Regions from separate parts of the Streptomyces sp. NPDC006261 genome, predicted to be linked through region 4. Evidence: riboswitches for the same ligand, from Rfam matches in the RefSeq annotation. Region 4 holds a riboswitch; each other region holds the start of a gene.
What was found. A riboswitch is a leader RNA that binds a small molecule or an ion and turns the genes downstream of it on or off. The one in region 4 is predicted to bind cobalamin.

Region 1 (4,181 bases), on a different contig from region 4:
TCAGTTGCGTCGGTCAGGCGTTGCGGGCGGCTTCCAGGGTGGGATGGATGTTCAGCACCTGGTCGGCGCCGACGATGCTGATCAGCCGTGTGACCGCGGGGGAGGGCGCGACGATGCGGAGGTCGGCTCCCTGGTGGGTGGCCAGGAGCAGGCGCAGGAAGGTTGAGTCGCCGAAGGTGATGTTGCCGGCGTCCAGGATCATCCCGCCGTGGGCGTGCACGGCTTCCCTGATCCGCGCTTCCAGCGGGGCCAGGGTGTCTTCGTCGAAGTCACCCTGCGGGGCAATCACCGGAAGCGGGCCCTGCGCGCCGGGCTGCGGCTGATGAGTCGTCATCAAGGGAGTATCCCCAAACGATCATGACACCGCCATGGTGAGTCTCACGTCCAAGGCGAACCGCTGCCGGCCGTATGCGCGTGAGCATCCCTCAGCTCGGGCCTTCCGTTCCGTCCTCATGGCAGTGCTGGGGAAGGCATGGCGGGGAACCTGCAAGCTCGTCGTCGTGAACGACGGGGCCGGCCATCCGCTCACGAACCCGGACAGGCAGACGCGCGGGTCTGCGTCTCAAGGACTTCCCCCGCGCTTCTTCGGTATGGTCCGGCGGGGCAGGGTAGGCGGGGGGCATGAGCCCTGCGGATGGAGATCCGACCGACCCCCAGTCCGCCGACGCCTCGGATGACCCCGGAGGGGACACCTGTCGGCCGGACTCGGCGGCACATGCCCGCAGCGAAGTGGAATTCGCCCTCCACCCCTTGCTCTGTGCCCCCGACGCCCACTTCCGCGCAGCACACCAGGGCGGAGTGGACGACGCCTTACTGGTCGCCTCGGAACTGACTTCCGACGCTCTGACACGCAGCCCGCCCGGATCCTCCTGCCAACTCACCTGCACACTCGGCCGGTACGAGGTAACGATCAGCGTCACCGGCCCCTACGAGACGGCAGCCCGGCCGCAGCCGCTGTTGTCCCCGTCAGAACTGCGCCCCGGAGCCAGCCGGCTGGAGGAACTGAGGCGGCGCATCGTGCGTCAGATCGCCCGCATCCAGATCACCCGGCGGACAGGCGGAGTAGGGACCATCACCGCGACCATTCCGCTCACCGGCCCCGCAACCTGAGCAGCAGGAACCGGACTCGGTGCCTGCGGGGATAGTCCCCGCGGCCGGTCGGCGACGCCCCGGCCGCGCCGACGGTGCCGGTCGTGCTGCCCGCTCCGCATCCCCTCATCGCCCCGCCCCGCACCCGTCGGCATGGAACTCGGCTGCGCCCACCCCATGAGCCCGCTCAAGCTCGCCGACCTCATCGGTCTGGACACGGTCGCCGCCATCGCGCCCAGTCGCTGTATGAGCAGTTCAAGGAGCCGCTGTACGTACCGCCGCCGCTGTTGCTCCAGCGGATGGTCGAGGCCGGGATGCTCGGACGGAAGACCGGCCGGGGGTTCCACACATACGACCGGGGGCTGAGGGGCCCGGGCTCCTGTGGAGGCGGGCGTGGAGCGAGGACTGAGGAACCGCTCCGCGCTCCGCCGCGTTTCCGTTCCCGGCGCTACCGGGGCTTGGGCGGGTGTCTCATCTCACCGTCCGGCATGTGACCGGTGTTGGCCCGGAGCCGAGCTCGGCGCCTAGGGTGGCGGGTGCAGCTGGTTCGCCCTGTCCTCCAGGCAGGCGCGTCGTAAGAGGGAACCCGGTGGGAATCCGGGACTGCCCCGCAGCGGTGAGCGGGAACGACCGCCGTCATACGCACTGGACCCGACAGACGGGTCTGGGAAGCGACGGCCAGTAGGTGTCTGCCCCCGGCAGACGTGCCCGCGAGTCCGAAGACCTGCCACTGCCCGTGCGTGAGCGCACGGTGATCTCGGTGACCTCGTGGGCGGGTCGGCGTACATATCAGGCAGGCACACGCGACGACACTGCGGCGTGGTCCGCCCGGTGTGCCATCCCTTCGCGTCCTACGAGTCGTCCCGGGTCTTTCGGAGAGACACTCGCGAAGGAGAGTTCCGTGACAGCCAAGTCCGCAGCCGCGGCCGCCAGGGCCACCGTGTACGGCTACCCCCGCCAAGGCCAGAACCGTGAACTGAAGAAGGCCATCGAGGGCTACTGGAAGGGCCGGGTCACCGCCGACGCCCTCAAGGAGACGGCCGCCGGCCTGCGCCGCACCAACTGGCAGAAGCTCGCCGACACCGGCATCCACGAGGTGCCCACCGGAGACGTCTCGTATTACGACCACGTCCTGGACACCACCGTCATGGTCGGCGCCATCCCGACCCGCCACCGCACCGCTGTCGATGCCAGCCCGCTCGACGGCTACTTCGCCATGGCCCGCGGCACCCAGGACGTCGCGCCGCTGGAGATGACCAAATGGTTCGACACCAACTACCACTACCTGGTCCCCGAACTCGGCCCCGACACCGCCTTCTCCGCCGACTCGGCCAAGCAGGTCGCCGAGCTGAAGGAAGCCCTCGCGCTCGGCCTCACCGCGCGCCCCGTGCTGGTCGGCCCGGTTACCTACCTGCTGCTGGCCAAGTCCGCCCCCGGTGTCGCCGCGGACTTCGAGCCGCTGACACTGCTCGACCGGCTGCTGCCGGTATACGCCGAGGTACTGGCCGACCTGCGGGCCGCCGGTGCCGAGTGGGTCCAGCTGGATGAGCCCGCCCTCGTCCAGGACCGCACCCCGGCCGAGCTGAACGCCGCAGCCCGCGCCTACCGCGACCTCGGCACGCTCACCGACCGGCCCAAGCTCCTGGTCGCCTCCTACTTCGACCGGCTCGGCGACGCCCTCCCTGTCCTGGCCAAGGCACCGATCGACGGACTGGCCCTTGACTTCACCGGCGCCGGTGCCGCCAACCTCGACGACCTCGCCGCCGCCGGCGGCATGCCCGGCAAGCGGCTCGTTGCCGGAGTCGTCGACGGCCGCAACGTGTGGATCAACGACATGGAGAAGTCGCTGTCGACACTCGGCACCCTGCTCGGCCTCGCCGACCGGGTGGACGTGGCTGCCTCCTGCTCCCTGCTGCACGTCCCCCTGGACGCGACGGCGGAACGCGAGATGGACCCGCAGGTCGCCCGCTGGCTGGCCTTCGCCCGCCAGAAGACGGCTGAGGTCGTCACCCTCGCCCGCGGTCTCACCGAGGGCACCGACACCATCGCGGCCGAGCTCGCCGTGAACCGCGCCGACTTGGCCTCCCGGGCCGGATCCGCCCTCACCCACAACCCGGCGGTACGCGCCCGCGCCGCGGCCGTCACTGACGCCGACGGCCGCCGCTCGCAGCCGTACCCGCAGCGAGCGACCGCCCAGCACGCCCACCTGCGCCTGCCCCTGCTGCCGACCACCACCATCGGCTCCTTCCCACAGACCACCGAGCTGCGCACCGCCCGCGCCGACCTGCGCGCCGGCCGCATCGACACCGCCGGATACGAGCGGCGCATCGAGACCGAGATCCGCGAAGTCATCTCCTTCCAGGAGAAGACCGGCATCGACGTCCTCGTCCATGGCGAGCCCGAGCGCAACGACATGGTCCAGTACTTCGCCGAGCAGCTCACCGGCTACCTTGCCACCCAGCACGGCTGGGTCCAGTCCTACGGCACCCGCTACGTCCGCCCGCCTATCCTCGCCGGCGACATCTCCCGCCCCGAGCCGATGACCATCCGCTGGACCACATACGCCCAGTCCCTGACCGACCGGCCGGTCAAGGGCATGCTCACCGGCCCGGTCACCATGCTCGCCTGGTCCTTCGTCCGCGACGACCAGCCGCTCGCCAACACCGCACGCCAAGTCGCTCTCGCCCTGCGCGACGAAGTGAACGACCTGGAGACGGCCGGTACTTCGGTGATCCAGGTGGACGAACCCGCCCTGCGTGAGACCCTGCCGTTGCGCGCCGCCGACCGCCCCGCCTACCTGGCCTGGGCCACCGAGGCGTTCCGTCTCACCACCAGTGACGTGCGGCCCGACACCCAGATCCACACCCACATGTGCTACGCCGAGTTCGGCGACATCGTCCAGGCGATCGACGACCTCGACGCCGACGTCATCAGTCTGGAGGCAGCCCGCTCCCACATGCAGGTCGCCCGCGAACTGTCCGCTCACGGCTACCCGCGCGAGGCCGGCCCCGGCGTCTACGACATCCACTCCCCGCGCGTCCCGAGCACCCACGAGGCGGCCGCCCTGCTCCGCAAGGGGCTGGAGGCCATCC
Region 2 (4,181 bases), on a different contig from region 4:
CACGGCGATCCGGCGGGCCACGGTGCGGCGGCCGAGGCCGGCGAGGGGGTCGCCGTCCAGGGTGACGGTGCCGGTGTCCGGGGCGAGGAGGCCCGCGAGGATCCGCAGCAGGGTGGACTTGCCGGAGCCGTTGGGACCGAGCAGCCCGACGGTGGCGCCGGGAGGCGGGGTGATGTCGACCCCGTCGAGGATGAGCCGGCCGCCGGCCGCCCGGCCGACCCGCTCGGCGCGCAGGCCGGTGGAAGCGCTCATGGCGTGCTCCGGGTGCGGTACAGGACGAGAACGAAGGCGGGGACGCCGATCAGCGCGGTGACCACACCGACGGGCACCTCCTGCGGGTCCAGGACCGTGCGGGCGAGCGTGTCGACCCAGACGAGGAAGACCGCCCCGGCGAGTGCGGTGACCGGCAGCAGGCGCCGGTGCCCGGAGCCGGTGAGCGCGCGGGCCGCGTGTGGGAGGACCAGACCGACGAAGCCGATCGCCCCGGCCGAGCTGACGAGGGCGGCGGTCAGCAGGGCGGTGGTGCACAGCAGCACGATCCGGGTGCGGGCGACGTTCACGCCGAGCGCGGCGGCCGCGTCCTGCCCGAAGGCGAAGGCGTCCAGCGTACGGGCGTGGGCCAGGCAGGTCACCAGGCAGACGGCGAGGACGGCGGTGCACAGGGCCACCTCGCTCCAGCCGACGCCGCTGAGCGAGCCGAGCAGCCAGAACAGCACCCCGCGGGTCTGCTCGGCGTCGGCGGAGGTCATCACGACGAACGAGGTCAGGGCGGAGAAGAGCTGCATCGCCGCGACACCGGAGAGCACCACCCGGTCGGTGGTGGAGCCGAGGGTGTGGCTCAGGAGCAGCACCAGGGCGAAGGAGCAGATGGCTCCGACGAACGCCCCCGCCGACAGTGACACCGCTCCCCCGCCCACCCCGAGGACGACCACCACGACCGCCCCGGTGGAGGCCCCGGAGGAGACGCCGAGGACGAAGGGGTCGGCGAGCGGGTTGCGCAGCAGCGACTGCATCACCGTGCCGCACACCGCGAGCCCGGCACCGCACACGGCGGCGAGCAGGGTGCGCGGCATGCGCAGGTTCCAGATGATGCCGTCCCGGATCGGGCTCAGCTCCGAGGCGCCGAAGCCAAGATGGGAGGCGACGGCGGACCAGACGTCGGGGACGGAGATCCGGGCGGGCCCGATCGTGACGGCCACGGCGACGGAGAACAGCAGGAGCAGGAGTCCGCCGGTCCAGAGCAGCGCCTGGACCGGCGCGCCGGCCCGTCGTACCTCAGCGGGCCGCTCCACCGTCCGGCTGCCGCTGCTCACCCCGCGAGCCCGAAGTCGCGCAGCCCGGCGGCGACGCGCTCCAGGCCCTCGACCGTGCGGATGGTCGGGTTCATCGCCTGGCCGCTGAGCAGCACGTACCGCCGGTTCCTGACGGCGTCCATGGTCTTGGTGACCGGGTTGGACTCCAGGAACTCGATCTTCTTCTCGGCGCTCTCGGCCGTCTGCATCGTGCGGCTCAGGTCGCCGATGACCAGGACGTCGGGGTTGCGGTCGGCGACGGTCTCCCAGCTGATCTGGGGCCATTCGTCGTGGGTGTCGTCGAAGACGTTCCTCGCGCCGAGCTCCCGGGTGATGACACCGGGGGCACCGCAGCAGCCCGCGAGGTAGGGGGCCTTGGAGTCGGAGAACCAGTAGAGGAGGGAGGCCTTCGAGCCGTCGATGCCGTCGGTGGCCTTCGCCACCCGCGCCTGGAGCTTCTCCACCAGGGCGTCGCCTCGCTCGGGGACACCGAACACCTGGGAGAGCTCACGGACTTCGGTGTAGACGCTGTCCATGGTGAGGGGTGCGGTGCGGGCTCCGTCACCGCCGCCGCTGTTGTCCTTGCCGATGCAGTCGGCGGGCGAGATGTACGTGGGGACGCCCAGCTTCTCGAACTGTTCGCGGGGTGCGACGCCGCCCTTGGCGAGGGTGGAGGCGAAGGAGGCGCTGAGGAAGTCGGGCTCCTTGTCGAGGACCTTCTCCGATGAGGGCCGGTTCTCCGATATGCGCTCGACGCCCTCGGCGGCCTTCTCCAGGCCCTTCATGACGGGGTCGCTCCAGGTCGCGGTGCCCGCGAGCCGGTCGGCGAGGCCGAGCGAGAGGAGGATCTCCGTCGAGCCCTGGTCGACGGAGACGGCCCGCTGGGGCGGCGCCTTCACGGTGACGGTGCGCCCGCAGTTCTTGAGGGTGAGCGGGAAGCCGTCGGCCTGGTCGCCGCCGTCGGCGGACGAGGTGGTGCCTCCTCCGCCGCCGCAGGCGGTGAGAAGGACGACGCCGACCGCGAACAGGGCGGCGGTACGTATCGGGGCAGGGGTGGCCTTGGACAGCACGGAGGACCTCGGTGTCTCTGGGCTCAGCCGCGGAGCCCGTCGTACGGTTCCTGTGCCCCGGTGCGGGGCGCAGGTGCCAGCAGGTCTTCGGACTCGGGTTCGTCCGGGCGGGACGCCTTCCCGGAGCGCGTGTGTGCTCCAGTGGCCGTGGCCCCGCCCGTCCCCCTCACCGCTGCGCGTCAGTTCCGGTCTCGCACCGGATTCCCTGACCCCGTCGCTGGGGTTCGACTGGCCCCGGCAAGCTATCACGGGGCTTCGTGCAGCTCAGAGCCGGTGCGCGGACCACTCCCCGCACGCGGGCCGGTGCGGCGCGGGATCATCCCGCCGCACCGGCCCGGCCGCCCCTCACGGAGCCTGCAGCGCGATCACCGCGTTCTGTCCGCCGAAGCCGAAGGAGTGGCTGACGGCCCGTCGTACGGGCAGCTCACGCGGGACCTTGGTGACGCAGTCGATGGCGAACCCGGGGTCGGGGGCGTCCAGGTTCGCGATCGGCGGGACGATGCCGTGTTGGAGCGTCAGGACGGTCAGCCCCGCCTCGATGGCGCCGGCCGCCCCCATGCAGTGGCCCAGTACGCCCTTGGGGGCGGTGACGGGCGGCCGGTGCGGATAGGCCCGGCCGATGAGGGCGGCTTCCGTCGCGTCGTTCAGGGGGGTAGAGGTCCCGTGCGCGTTGACGTGGTCGACGTCCTCGGCCCGCCACCCTGCGTCGGCCAGCGCCGCGTCGACGGCGGCCTGGGCGACCGCCCCGGAGGGGTGCGGGCTGGTGGGGTGGTGGGCGTCGGTCGTGGCGCCGGTGCCGGCCAGTAGCGCCCGGGGTGCGGCTCCTCTGGCCCGGGCGTCCTCAGCCCGTTCCAGGACCATGATCGCGGCGCCTTCGCCCATGACGAGCCCGGCCCGGTCGGCGGCGAAGGGGCGGCAGAGGCGGGCGGGGTCCCCGTCCCGCAGGGCCGCCGCGCCCGAGCGGGCGAAGCCGGTCATGGCGACCGGGAAGACGATCGACTCGGTGGCTCCGGCGATCGCGATGTCGCACTGGCCCAGCGCCAGCATGTCGCGGGCCACGGAGAGGGCGGTCACCCCGGAGGAACAGGCCGTGCAGGGGGCCAGGCTGGGGCCCGTGGCCTTCATCTGGATGGCGATCTCGGCCGCGGGCATGCTCGGGATGGTGAGCAGGATGCCCGAAGGTGAGGTGGCCTCGGGGCCGCGCCGCTCCAGGGCGACGGCCTGTTCGGTGAGTCCGGCGGATCCCCCGCTGCTCGTGCCGACGACGACGGCGACGCGGGCGCCGTCCCAGTGGGCGGGGTCGAGCCCGGCGTCGGCCACCGCCTCCCGTGCGGCGAGGACGGCGAACTTCACGTACCGGCCCATGCGGAAGGCGCTGCGGCCGCCGACCGCCTCGTCCAGGTCGATGCCGGAGACCGTACAGGCGAAGTCGACGGCGCAGCCGTGCAGTTCGGGGACGGTGCGCGCGAAGGACTCCCCGCGGCAGACCCCGTCCCAGGTGGTGTCGGTGGTGTGGCCGGCCGGGGTGATCATCCCCAGGCCGGTGACGGCGATGGCGGGTCGGTTCATCGGGTGTTGCTCACCGGCACCGCACCGCCTGCCGCCTCGCCGCCGACGGCCGCGTCGATGAACGCGGAGATGTCGGCCAGCGTGGCGTCCTTGTAGAGCTTCTCGGAGTCGGCGGCGACCCCCAGGGTCTCCTTGATGATGACGGCGAACTCGGCGACCGCCAGGGAGTCCATCTCCAGGCTGTCCATCGTGGACTCCGGCAGGATTTCGGCTGCGGGCACCTTGAACGTCTCGGTCAGCACCTCGGTGA
Region 3 (4,181 bases), on a different contig from region 4:
CGGGTTCATCAGCGCGGTCGGCTCCACCCGGGCGGCCTGCGCCTGCATGGCCTGGGCGCGCCCGATCTCCGCGCCCTCGCGGGTCACGAAGGAGTTGAGGGACATGTTCTGCGCCTTGAAGGGCGCGACCTTCACGCCCCGGCGCACCAGCCAGCGGCAGATGCCGGCCGTGACGACGCTCTTGCCCGCGTCCGATGTGGTCCCCGCGACCAGCAGCCCGCCACTCATGCCCGTCCCCGTTTCTGTCCTGTCGACGACCGTCCCGTGACCACGCGCCCCACGACCGTCCGGCCCACCACACACACGCCGAGGGCCAGCACGCTCACCCGGCGCGACAACCGCACCGCGCGCTCGATGTCGGAACTCCGGACCTCCCGGCCCGACTCCCCGTTCAGGACCGGCCGGTGCTCGACGCGCCCCGCGTACGCCAGCGTGCCGCCGAGCCGTACGCCGAGCGCCCCCGCGAACGCGGCCTCCACCGGTCCCGCGTTCGGGCTCGGGTGACGCCCCGCGTCCGCCTTCCAGGCGCGCACGGCCTCCGAGGGCCGCCCGCCGCCCACCACGGCCAGTGCGGCCGTCAGCCGGGCACCGGGCCACCCCGCGAGGTCGTCCAGGCGGGCCGAGGCCCAGCCGTAACGGCGGTAGCGGGGCGACCTGTGGCCGACCATCGCGTCGAGGGTGTTCACGGCCCGGAAGCCGACGAGCCCCGGCACCCCGCCGATCGCGCCCCACACGAGCGCGCCCACGACGGCGTCCGAGGTGTTCTCCGCGACCGATTCCACGACGGCACGGGCGATCTGCGGTCCGTCCAGGGAGTGCGGATCGCGCCCGCACAGACGCGGCAGCCGCTCCCTGGCCACCTCCAGGTCCCCGGCGGCCAGCGCCCCTCCGACGGCGCGGGCCTCCCGGCCCAGCGACGTACCGCCGACGACCGACCACGTGGCGGCGGCGGTCAGCGCGACGGTGAGCGCGGGACGGTCCCGTACGGCACGGGCGGCCAGCGCGGCGGCCCCCACGGCGCCTCCGGCGCACAGCAGGGTGTGCAGCGCTCCCCGGCCTCGGTCGTCCCGCCACAGCAGCAACTCCACCCGCGCGGCGGCCCGGCCGAAACCGGCTACGGGATGCCCCCGGCGAGGGTCGCCGAGAGCCGCGTCGGCGATCAGCCCGGCGATGGCGCCGTACGCGAAGACACGATCGGCACGCACGGTCAGCCCGCCGCGGGCAGAGGCGTTCCGGCAGGAAGGGGCACAGGATGCGGTACACGGCGGCCGGGCATGGCTTATGTCCTCACTCAGGGTCCGCGCCCTGGTTCGACGTGACCGGCGACAAGAGTCTCCTGGCTTCCGGATCCGCAGTTCCCCCGGCCTTCCAGCCCGCGTACCGAGGGCCGTGACATCCGGTGTGGGGGAGTGCTCCCCGGTGACAGTGGCGGGACCGCGCCGGATTCACACCGGCTTCCTCTTCTGTCGCCGTAAATGGCTCCGGCAGTCCACCACGCTGCGAGAACGGGCGTCAACTCGCTGTTGACCTGCGGAGCTCCAGTGTGCGCAGACGCACATCGGGCCGGACACACGGTGGTGTGTCCGGCCCGAGAGGAAGCGTCGGTGCGGTCAGGCGACGATCAGATAGATCCCGTACGCGACCGCCGCCACGCAGGCCGCGAAGCAGGCGTACGCGCCGGTGCGCGCGAGCGCGGCCGACCCGCCGGAGGCGCTGCCGCCGGCCGGGGCCGACAGCTTGGAGAGGGCCACGATGCCCACGGTGAAGAGGCCGACCAGCGCGACGGTGACCACGAGACTGACACCGAAGACGGAGGCGAGAGCTGCCCAGTCGATTTTCATACGGATCTGTCCTTACACCGTGGCCGAGGGCCGCGCCGTGTCGTCGGGCGCTGCGGCCGGGGCCGGGATGGTGGTCATGAGGTCGGTGGGGTGGGTACCGATGGGCGGCGGCTGGACCGCGGCGATGGCCGTGGTGACGACACCCCGGGGCTCGTCGTCCGTGGCCGCGGTGTCGTTGACGTTGGTGTGGTCCACCGGCTGGCGGCGCGAGGCAAGCCAGATGGCGAAGGAGCCGCCGACCAGCAGGATCGCGGTGGTGGTGATGCCCCACGGGCCCTGCTTGGTGAGGAACTCGGCACCCGCGCCGACCAGACCGGCGGCAGGGAGCGTCAGACCCCAGGCGACGAACATCCGGGTGGCGGTGGACCAGCGGACCACGCCGCCCTTGCGGCCGAGGCCCGCGCCCATCACGGCACCCGAGCAGGACTGGGTGGTGGAGAGCGAGAAACCGAGGTGCGACGAGGCCAGGATGACGGTCGCGGCACTGGTCTGGGCCGCGAAGCCCTGCGGCGGCTTCAGGTCGGTCAGGCCGCTGCCCATGGTGCGGATGATGCGCCAGCCACCGAGGTAGGTGCCGAGCGCGATGGCGACACCTGCGGAGACGATGACCCACATCGGCGGATTGGAGCCGGGGGCGAGAACGCCGCCGGTGACCAGGGCCAGGGTGATGATGCCCATCGTCTTCTGGGCGTCGTTGGTGCCGTGGGCGAGCGAGACGAGACCGGCCGAGGCGATCTGACCGGCCCGGTAGCCCTTGGCCGTCGACTTGAGCTGGTTCGGGTCGGTGACGTTCCGGTTGATCCGGTACGTCAGCCTCGTGGCCAGCATCGCGGCGAGACCGGCGACCAGCGGGGCGGCGATCGCGGGGAGCAGCACCTTGGTGACGACGGTGCCGCCGTTGATCGAGGACCAGCCGGCCGACATGACCGCCGCGCCGATCAGACCGCCGAACAGGGCGTGGGAGGAGCTGGAGGGCAGGCCGACCAGCCAGGTCAGCAGATTCCACAGGATGGCGCCGACGAGCGCCGCGAAGATGACCTCGGTTCTGAGGCCGTTCTCGTTGACGATCCCGCCGGAGATCGTCTTGGCGACCTCCACTGACAGGAACGCGCCGATGAGGTTGAGAACGGCGGACATGGCCACCGCTGTCTTGGGCTTCAGTGCGCCGGTCGAGATGGTGGTAGCCATCGCGTTGGCGGTGTCGTGGAAACCGTTCGTGAAATCGAACACGAGAGCTGTCACGACCACAATCGCGAGCAGCAGCGTGATGTGTTCCATTTACCCAGGCAATCGTTCGACGTCAGTGGCACGTGGACCGTAGGCAACCTGGGTGAACGGAAGATGAACTGGGCGGGGCGCTGTGGTGACCCGAATCGGAGTGCGGTGATTCCGTTTGTGTGCGGGAGGGGTTGCCGTATGCCCGTGGGGCACCGGCTGGTCTGCCCTTTACTCCTCGTTGGCGAAGTTTTAGACGGACACATCCGGCCCCGGAAGAGATCCCGGTCACGTGGGGGATGACGTTCCGGTTTCCAGCCCCCGACCCTACGCTCGCCCCATGAGCGAGCAGCAGCCGGAATCCGTCGTCCGGGCCTGGCGGGAGGTGGTCGCCACCGCCCGCCGCAGCGCCGCCGACGGCCTGGTCGTCGGCACCTCCGGCAATGTGTCGGCCCGCGTCGGAGACCTGGTCCTGGTGACCCCCAGCGGGGTGCCCTACGACCGGCTCGGACCTGCGGACGCGGTCGGGGTCGAGCTGGACGGCCGCCAGGTCCTCGGGGAGCTGAAGCCGACCAGCGAACTCCCCCTCCACCTCGCGGTCTACGGGGAGACCGACGCCGCCGCCGTGGTCCACACCCACGCCGTGCACGCCACCGCCGTCTCCACCCTCGTCACCGAGGTGCCGCTCGTCCACTACGCGGCCGCCATCCTCGGTGGCCCCGTCCGCACCGCCCCCTACGCCCGCTACGGCACCCCGCAGCTGGCCGGTGCCATGCTGACCGCTCTCCGCGGCCGCACCGGCTGCCTGCTCGCCAACCACGGCACCGTCACCTACGGCTCCACCCTCGACCAGGCCTACGAGCGCACCGCCCAGCTCGAGTGGCTCTGCCGTCTCTGGCTCACCGCCAGCGCGCTGCCGGGCCGCACTCCGGCTCTGCTCAGCGAGGCCCAGCTGGCTGAGGTGACCGAGGCGCTCAAGGGGTACGGGCAGTCCGGCTGACCCGGTGCGCCCCGCCCCGCCGCACCGGACGGCCCCCGCCCACTGGCAGCTCGCCGACCGCCCCAGCACACTGAAGCGGTGCGCCCGGCAACTGCGACGGCAACGGCCGTCACCACGATCCTCGG
Region 4 (4,181 bases):
GCGCGGATCGTGGCTCAGGCCGTGCGGCTCACGGGCAGGCTGCGGGCCGCGGACAGATCGCGCTCTTGAGCCTGCACAGGTCGACGTGCAGCCGCGCGACGAGCAGCGTGCCCGGCGTCCTGTTGCTCACGTCATGGGGAACCATGCGGGCATCGTATCGATTCCCGGTCCGGAAACCCGAGTGTGATCCCACATGATGGATGCTGAGCGACCACTATATGGACTCGGGTCGCCTGGTGTGGTCCTCCGGGAGGTAGACGACCGTGGGGGCGCCCGTCTTCGGGTGGGTGGTGACCTCGGCCGCGACGCCGTAGACGTCGCCCAGCAGTTCGGCCGTGAGGACCTCCTCCGGGATGCCGGAGGCGACGACCAGGCCGCCCTTGAGGACGTACAGGCGATCGCAGTAGTACGCGGCGAGGTTCAGGTCGTGCAGCGCCAGGAGGTTGGTGGTGCCCAGGTCGCGGACCAGGGAGAGGATCTCCAGCTGGTAGCGGATGTCCAGGTGGTTGGTCGGCTCGTCCAGGACGACGAGCGAGGGCTGCTGGACCAGGGCGCGGGCGACCAGGGCGCGCTGGCGTTCGCCGCCGGAGAGGGAGGCGAACGTACGGGGTCCGAGTGCGGCGACCCCCACCCGCTCCAGTGCCTCGGTGACGAGTGCGGTGTCGGCGGCGTTGTCCGGCTCCCAGAACCGCTTGTGCGGGGCGCGGCCCATCGCGACGACCTGGCCGACGGTGAGCTCGAACCCGGCGTGGCCGTCCTGCGGGACGGTGGCGATGCGCTGGGCGCGGGCCTTCACGGGGAGTGCGGCGAGGTCGTCGCCGTCGAGGAGGACGCGGCCGTGGGTGGGGCGCAGGGTGCCGTAGACGCAGCGCAGGAGCGTGGTCTTGCCGCTGCCGTTGGGGCCGACCAGGCCGACGGTCTCGCCGTCGGCGGCCGTGAGGTCGACGGCGTCGACGAGGTGGCGGCCTTCGCCGATGCCGTACGAGAGGCCCTCGGTGCGCAGGGTGGTCACGGGCGGGCTCCCTCGGGAAGTGACAGCCTCATGCGGGTGCTCCCTCGGGGCGGCGGCGCAGCATCCACAGGAAGAACGGGCCCCCGGTCAGCGCCGTGAGCACGCCCACCGGGATGTCCTGCGGGGCCGCGAGCGTCCGGGCGGCCAGGTCGGCGAGTACCAGGAACACCGCCCCGCCGAGCGCCACGACCGGGAGCAGCGCGCGGTGCGAGGCGCCGACCGCCATCCGGGCCATGTGCGGGACCATCAGGCCGACGAAGCCGATCGCCCCGCTGTACGCGACGAGCGCCCCGGTCATCAGCGAGGCGAGGACGAAGACGGCGGCCCGGAAGCGGGCGGTGTCCAGGCCGAGGACGGTCGCGCCCTCCTCCCCCACCAGGAGCAGGTCGAGCGGGCGGGCCAGGGTGAGGAGTACGGCCGTACCGGCGACCAGGGTGACCGTGGGGAGCGCGAGCATGTCCCAGCGGGCCGCGCCGAGGCCGCCGAGGGTCCAGTAGAGGACTTCCTGGAGGTGGTCGGCGCGGGCGGAGGTGACCAGGATCAGGCTGGTGAAGGCGGAGAGTATGTAGGAGACGGCGACCCCGGCGAGGACGAGCCGGTTGGTGGTGAGGCCTCCCCCGCCGCGCGCCAGGGTGTAGACGAGCAGCAGCGAGAGCAGGGCGCCGGCGAAGGCGGCGGCGGGGATCGTGACGGTGGTGGCGAGGGTGGCGCCGATGCCGAGGACGATCACCAGGACCGCGCCGGTGGAGGCGCCGGAGGAGACGCCGAGGAGGAACGGGTCGGCCAGCTGGTTGCGTACTAGGGCCTGGAGGACGGTGCCGATGACGGCGAGTCCGGCGCCGACGACGATGCCGAGCAGGACCCGGGGCAGCCGGACGTCCAGGACGATCGTGCGGAAGGGGCTCGCGTCCGCCCGGCCGGTCAGGATGTCGATCACCTGGCCGGGCGGGATGCGGACGGAGCCGAGGGCGAGGGCGGCGACCACGGCGGCTGCGAGGAGGCCGGCGAGGACGCCGACGACCAGGGTGTAGCGCAGCAGCCGCCGCGGTGCGGGGGTGCGGCAGGTCACGAGGTGGTGGCCGCCGGGTGGAGCTGGGCCGCGAGTTTCCCGACGGCGGCGGGGACGCGGACGCCGAGGACCGCGTCGGAGAGCGGCATGACCGCGAAGCGCTTGTTCTTGATGGCGGGGACGTCGGCGAGGGCCGGGTCGGTGAGGAGGCGCTTCTTCTTCTGTTCGACGGTGGTGGCGCCGTAGTCGTAGATCACGATCGCCTCGGGCCTGCGGGCGACGACGTTCTCCCAGGAGGCGTCCCCGAAGGACTTGTCGAGGTCGGCGAAGATGTTGGTGCCGCCGGCCCGCTCGATCAGCTCGTTGCCGATGCCCTTGCCGCCCGCGGTGAACGCGGTCTTGTCGCCGCTGTCGTAGACGAAGACGGGGAGCGGCTTCAGGTCCGCCAGCTTCTCGGCGGTCGCCGCGTTGTCGGCCTTCGCCTGCTTGATCCAGGCCTCGGCGCGGTCGGGGACGCCGAAGGTGCGGCCGACCTCGCGGATCTCCTCGTAGAGGGTCTCCATCGGGGTGTCGGTCTTGGCGCAGCTCTCGGTGTTGAGCCGGGTCCCGATGCCGGACTTCTCGAACGCCTCGCGGCTGCGGCCGTCGCCCGCGGTGAAGGCGCTGCTGTAGCCGCCGTAGACGAAGTCGGGGCCGGTGGCGAGGACCTGCTCGTAGGAGGGGTACTCCTTGGCGATGACCGGGACGGACGCGTAGTCCTTCGCGTACTTCGGCAGGACCTTGTCGTCGAGGTAGGCGGTGCCGGCGAGGGACTCGGTCAGGCCCAGTTCCAGCATGATCTCGGTGACGTGCTGGTTCATGGTGACCACGCGCTTCGGCGGGGCCTTGTACGTGGTGGTGACACCGCAGTTGGTGACGGTGTACGGGAAGCCGTCGCTCTTCGCCGTGGCGCCGTTCCCGGTGCCGGCGTTGTCGCCGTCCGGGGTGGAGCAGGCGGTGAGGGCGAGCGGGAGCAGCACGGCGGCGGCTATGAGCGCGGGGGTGCGCCAGGACATGGCGGGGCCTCTCCGGGGGATTTCCGCGTCCCCTGGTCGATGCGAGAAGGCAGCGGGCCAGTTCCTGGCTTCCGGGCGCGCCCTCCGGTACGGAGTCGTCCGCTGGGGAGTCGTCCGTACGGGAGGGGGCCCGGTCACAGTGGCGGGACCGTGCCGGATTCGCACCGGCTTCCTGGTTCCTGCTGCCCTGTGGTCGGGTCTCGGGTGCAGTGTGCCAGACCCGTGCGGCGGCTACGCGGGCCCGGGGGAATCGGCAGGCCTCAGTACGCCTCGACGACCTGCACGTCCTCCTCGGTGATCTCGCCGTCCACGATCCGGTACGAGCGGAACTGGAAGGGGCCGGCGCCGTCGGTGTCGGCGGTGGAGACCAGGACGTAGTGGGCGCCGGGCTCGTTGGCGTACGTCACGTCGGTGCGGGAGGGGTAGGCCTCGGTCGCCGTGTGCGAGTGGTAGATGACCACGGGCTCCTCGTCGCGGTCGTCCATGTCGCGGTAGAGCTTGAGGAGGTCGCCGGAGTCGAACTCGTAGAACGTGGGCGAGCGGGCGGCGTTGAGCATCGGGATGAAGCGCTCGGGGCGCCCCGTTCCGGCCGGGCCCGCCACCACGCCGCACGCCTCGTCGGGGTGGTCGGCGCGGGAGTGGGCGACGATCTGGTCGTGGAGCGCCTGGGTGATGGTCAGCATGGCGCCAGGATAGGCATGCGGGCCCTCGCGTACCGGTGGGTGGTACGGGAGGGACCGCATGGTGGACACCGGGGGCCACGGGGGGATGGTCCGGGGCGGTCGGATCCGAGCCTCCGCCGAGCGAACGGAGTACGCCCGGGGGGGCGGCGCGGAACGACTACGGCATCAGTGTCTCGACGAGCGTTTCCTGCAGCGCGCCGAGCCAGAGATAGGCCATCACCATGGGCTTGCGCGGGTCGCTGTCGGGGAGCCGGTAGAGCGAGGCCTCCTCACCCTCGCCCTCGTCGGAGACCTCCAGCCGGGTGCCGATGGTCAGGCGCAGGTCGTTGAGCGAGCCGAGCCAGGCGCGGCACTCCTCGGCGGTGAGGGTGAGTACGGCTCCGCCGCCCCCGGCGGGCGACAGCGCGTCCAGCGTCCGGACG

Region 1: linked by a shared signal. The riboswitch ahead of metE (5-methyltetrahydropteroyltriglutamate--homocysteine S-methyltransferase) and the one ahead of ABZ154_RS04440 (ABC transporter substrate-binding protein) in region 4 are both predicted to bind cobalamin.
Region 2: linked by a shared signal. The riboswitch ahead of ABZ154_RS00790 (ABC transporter substrate-binding protein) and the one ahead of ABZ154_RS04440 (ABC transporter substrate-binding protein) in region 4 are both predicted to bind cobalamin.
Region 3: linked by a shared signal. The riboswitch ahead of ABZ154_RS28100 (cobalamin biosynthesis protein) and the one ahead of ABZ154_RS04440 (ABC transporter substrate-binding protein) in region 4 are both predicted to bind cobalamin.

What each region holds. Positions count from the first base shown of each region.
Region 1 is NZ_JBEXSI010000047.1:43,840-48,020, forward strand. Features, by position in the region: gene ABZ154_RS26495 (STAS domain-containing protein) at 14-334, opposite strand; gene ABZ154_RS26500 (hypothetical protein) at 622-1,110, shown strand; partial or broken gene ABZ154_RS26505 (3-hydroxyacyl-CoA dehydrogenase family protein) at 1,240-1,451, shown strand; cobalamin riboswitch at 1,633-1,819, shown strand; gene metE (5-methyltetrahydropteroyltriglutamate--homocysteine S-methyltransferase) at 1,991-4,181, shown strand, end outside.
Region 2 is NZ_JBEXSI010000001.1:175,053-179,233, forward strand. Features, by position in the region: gene ABZ154_RS00780 (ABC transporter ATP-binding protein) at 1-252, opposite strand, end outside; gene ABZ154_RS00785 (iron chelate uptake ABC transporter family permease subunit) at 249-1,292, opposite strand; gene ABZ154_RS00790 (ABC transporter substrate-binding protein) at 1,310-2,362, opposite strand; cobalamin riboswitch at 2,423-2,610, opposite strand; gene ABZ154_RS00795 (beta-ketoacyl-[acyl-carrier-protein] synthase family protein) at 2,708-3,931, opposite strand; gene ABZ154_RS00800 (acyl carrier protein) at 3,928-4,181, opposite strand, start outside.
Region 3 is NZ_JBEXSI010000054.1:26,353-30,533, reverse strand. Features, by position in the region: gene ABZ154_RS28105 (cobyric acid synthase) at 1-228, opposite strand, end outside; gene ABZ154_RS28100 (cobalamin biosynthesis protein) at 225-1,205, opposite strand; cobalamin riboswitch at 1,330-1,463, opposite strand; gene ABZ154_RS28095 (hypothetical protein) at 1,611-1,841, opposite strand; gene ABZ154_RS28090 (inorganic phosphate transporter) at 1,854-3,119, opposite strand; gene ABZ154_RS28085 (class II aldolase/adducin family protein) at 3,397-4,056, shown strand; gene ABZ154_RS28080 (hypothetical protein) at 4,135-4,181, shown strand, end outside.
Region 4 is NZ_JBEXSI010000005.1:53,840-58,020, forward strand. Features, by position in the region: gene ABZ154_RS04425 (putative leader peptide) at 29-145, opposite strand; gene ABZ154_RS04430 (ABC transporter ATP-binding protein) at 215-1,012, opposite strand; gene ABZ154_RS04435 (iron ABC transporter permease) at 1,041-2,081, opposite strand; gene ABZ154_RS04440 (ABC transporter substrate-binding protein) at 2,078-3,076, opposite strand; cobalamin riboswitch at 3,135-3,254, opposite strand; gene ABZ154_RS04445 (M67 family metallopeptidase) at 3,337-3,759, opposite strand; gene ABZ154_RS04450 (DUF2017 domain-containing protein) at 3,917-4,181, opposite strand, start outside.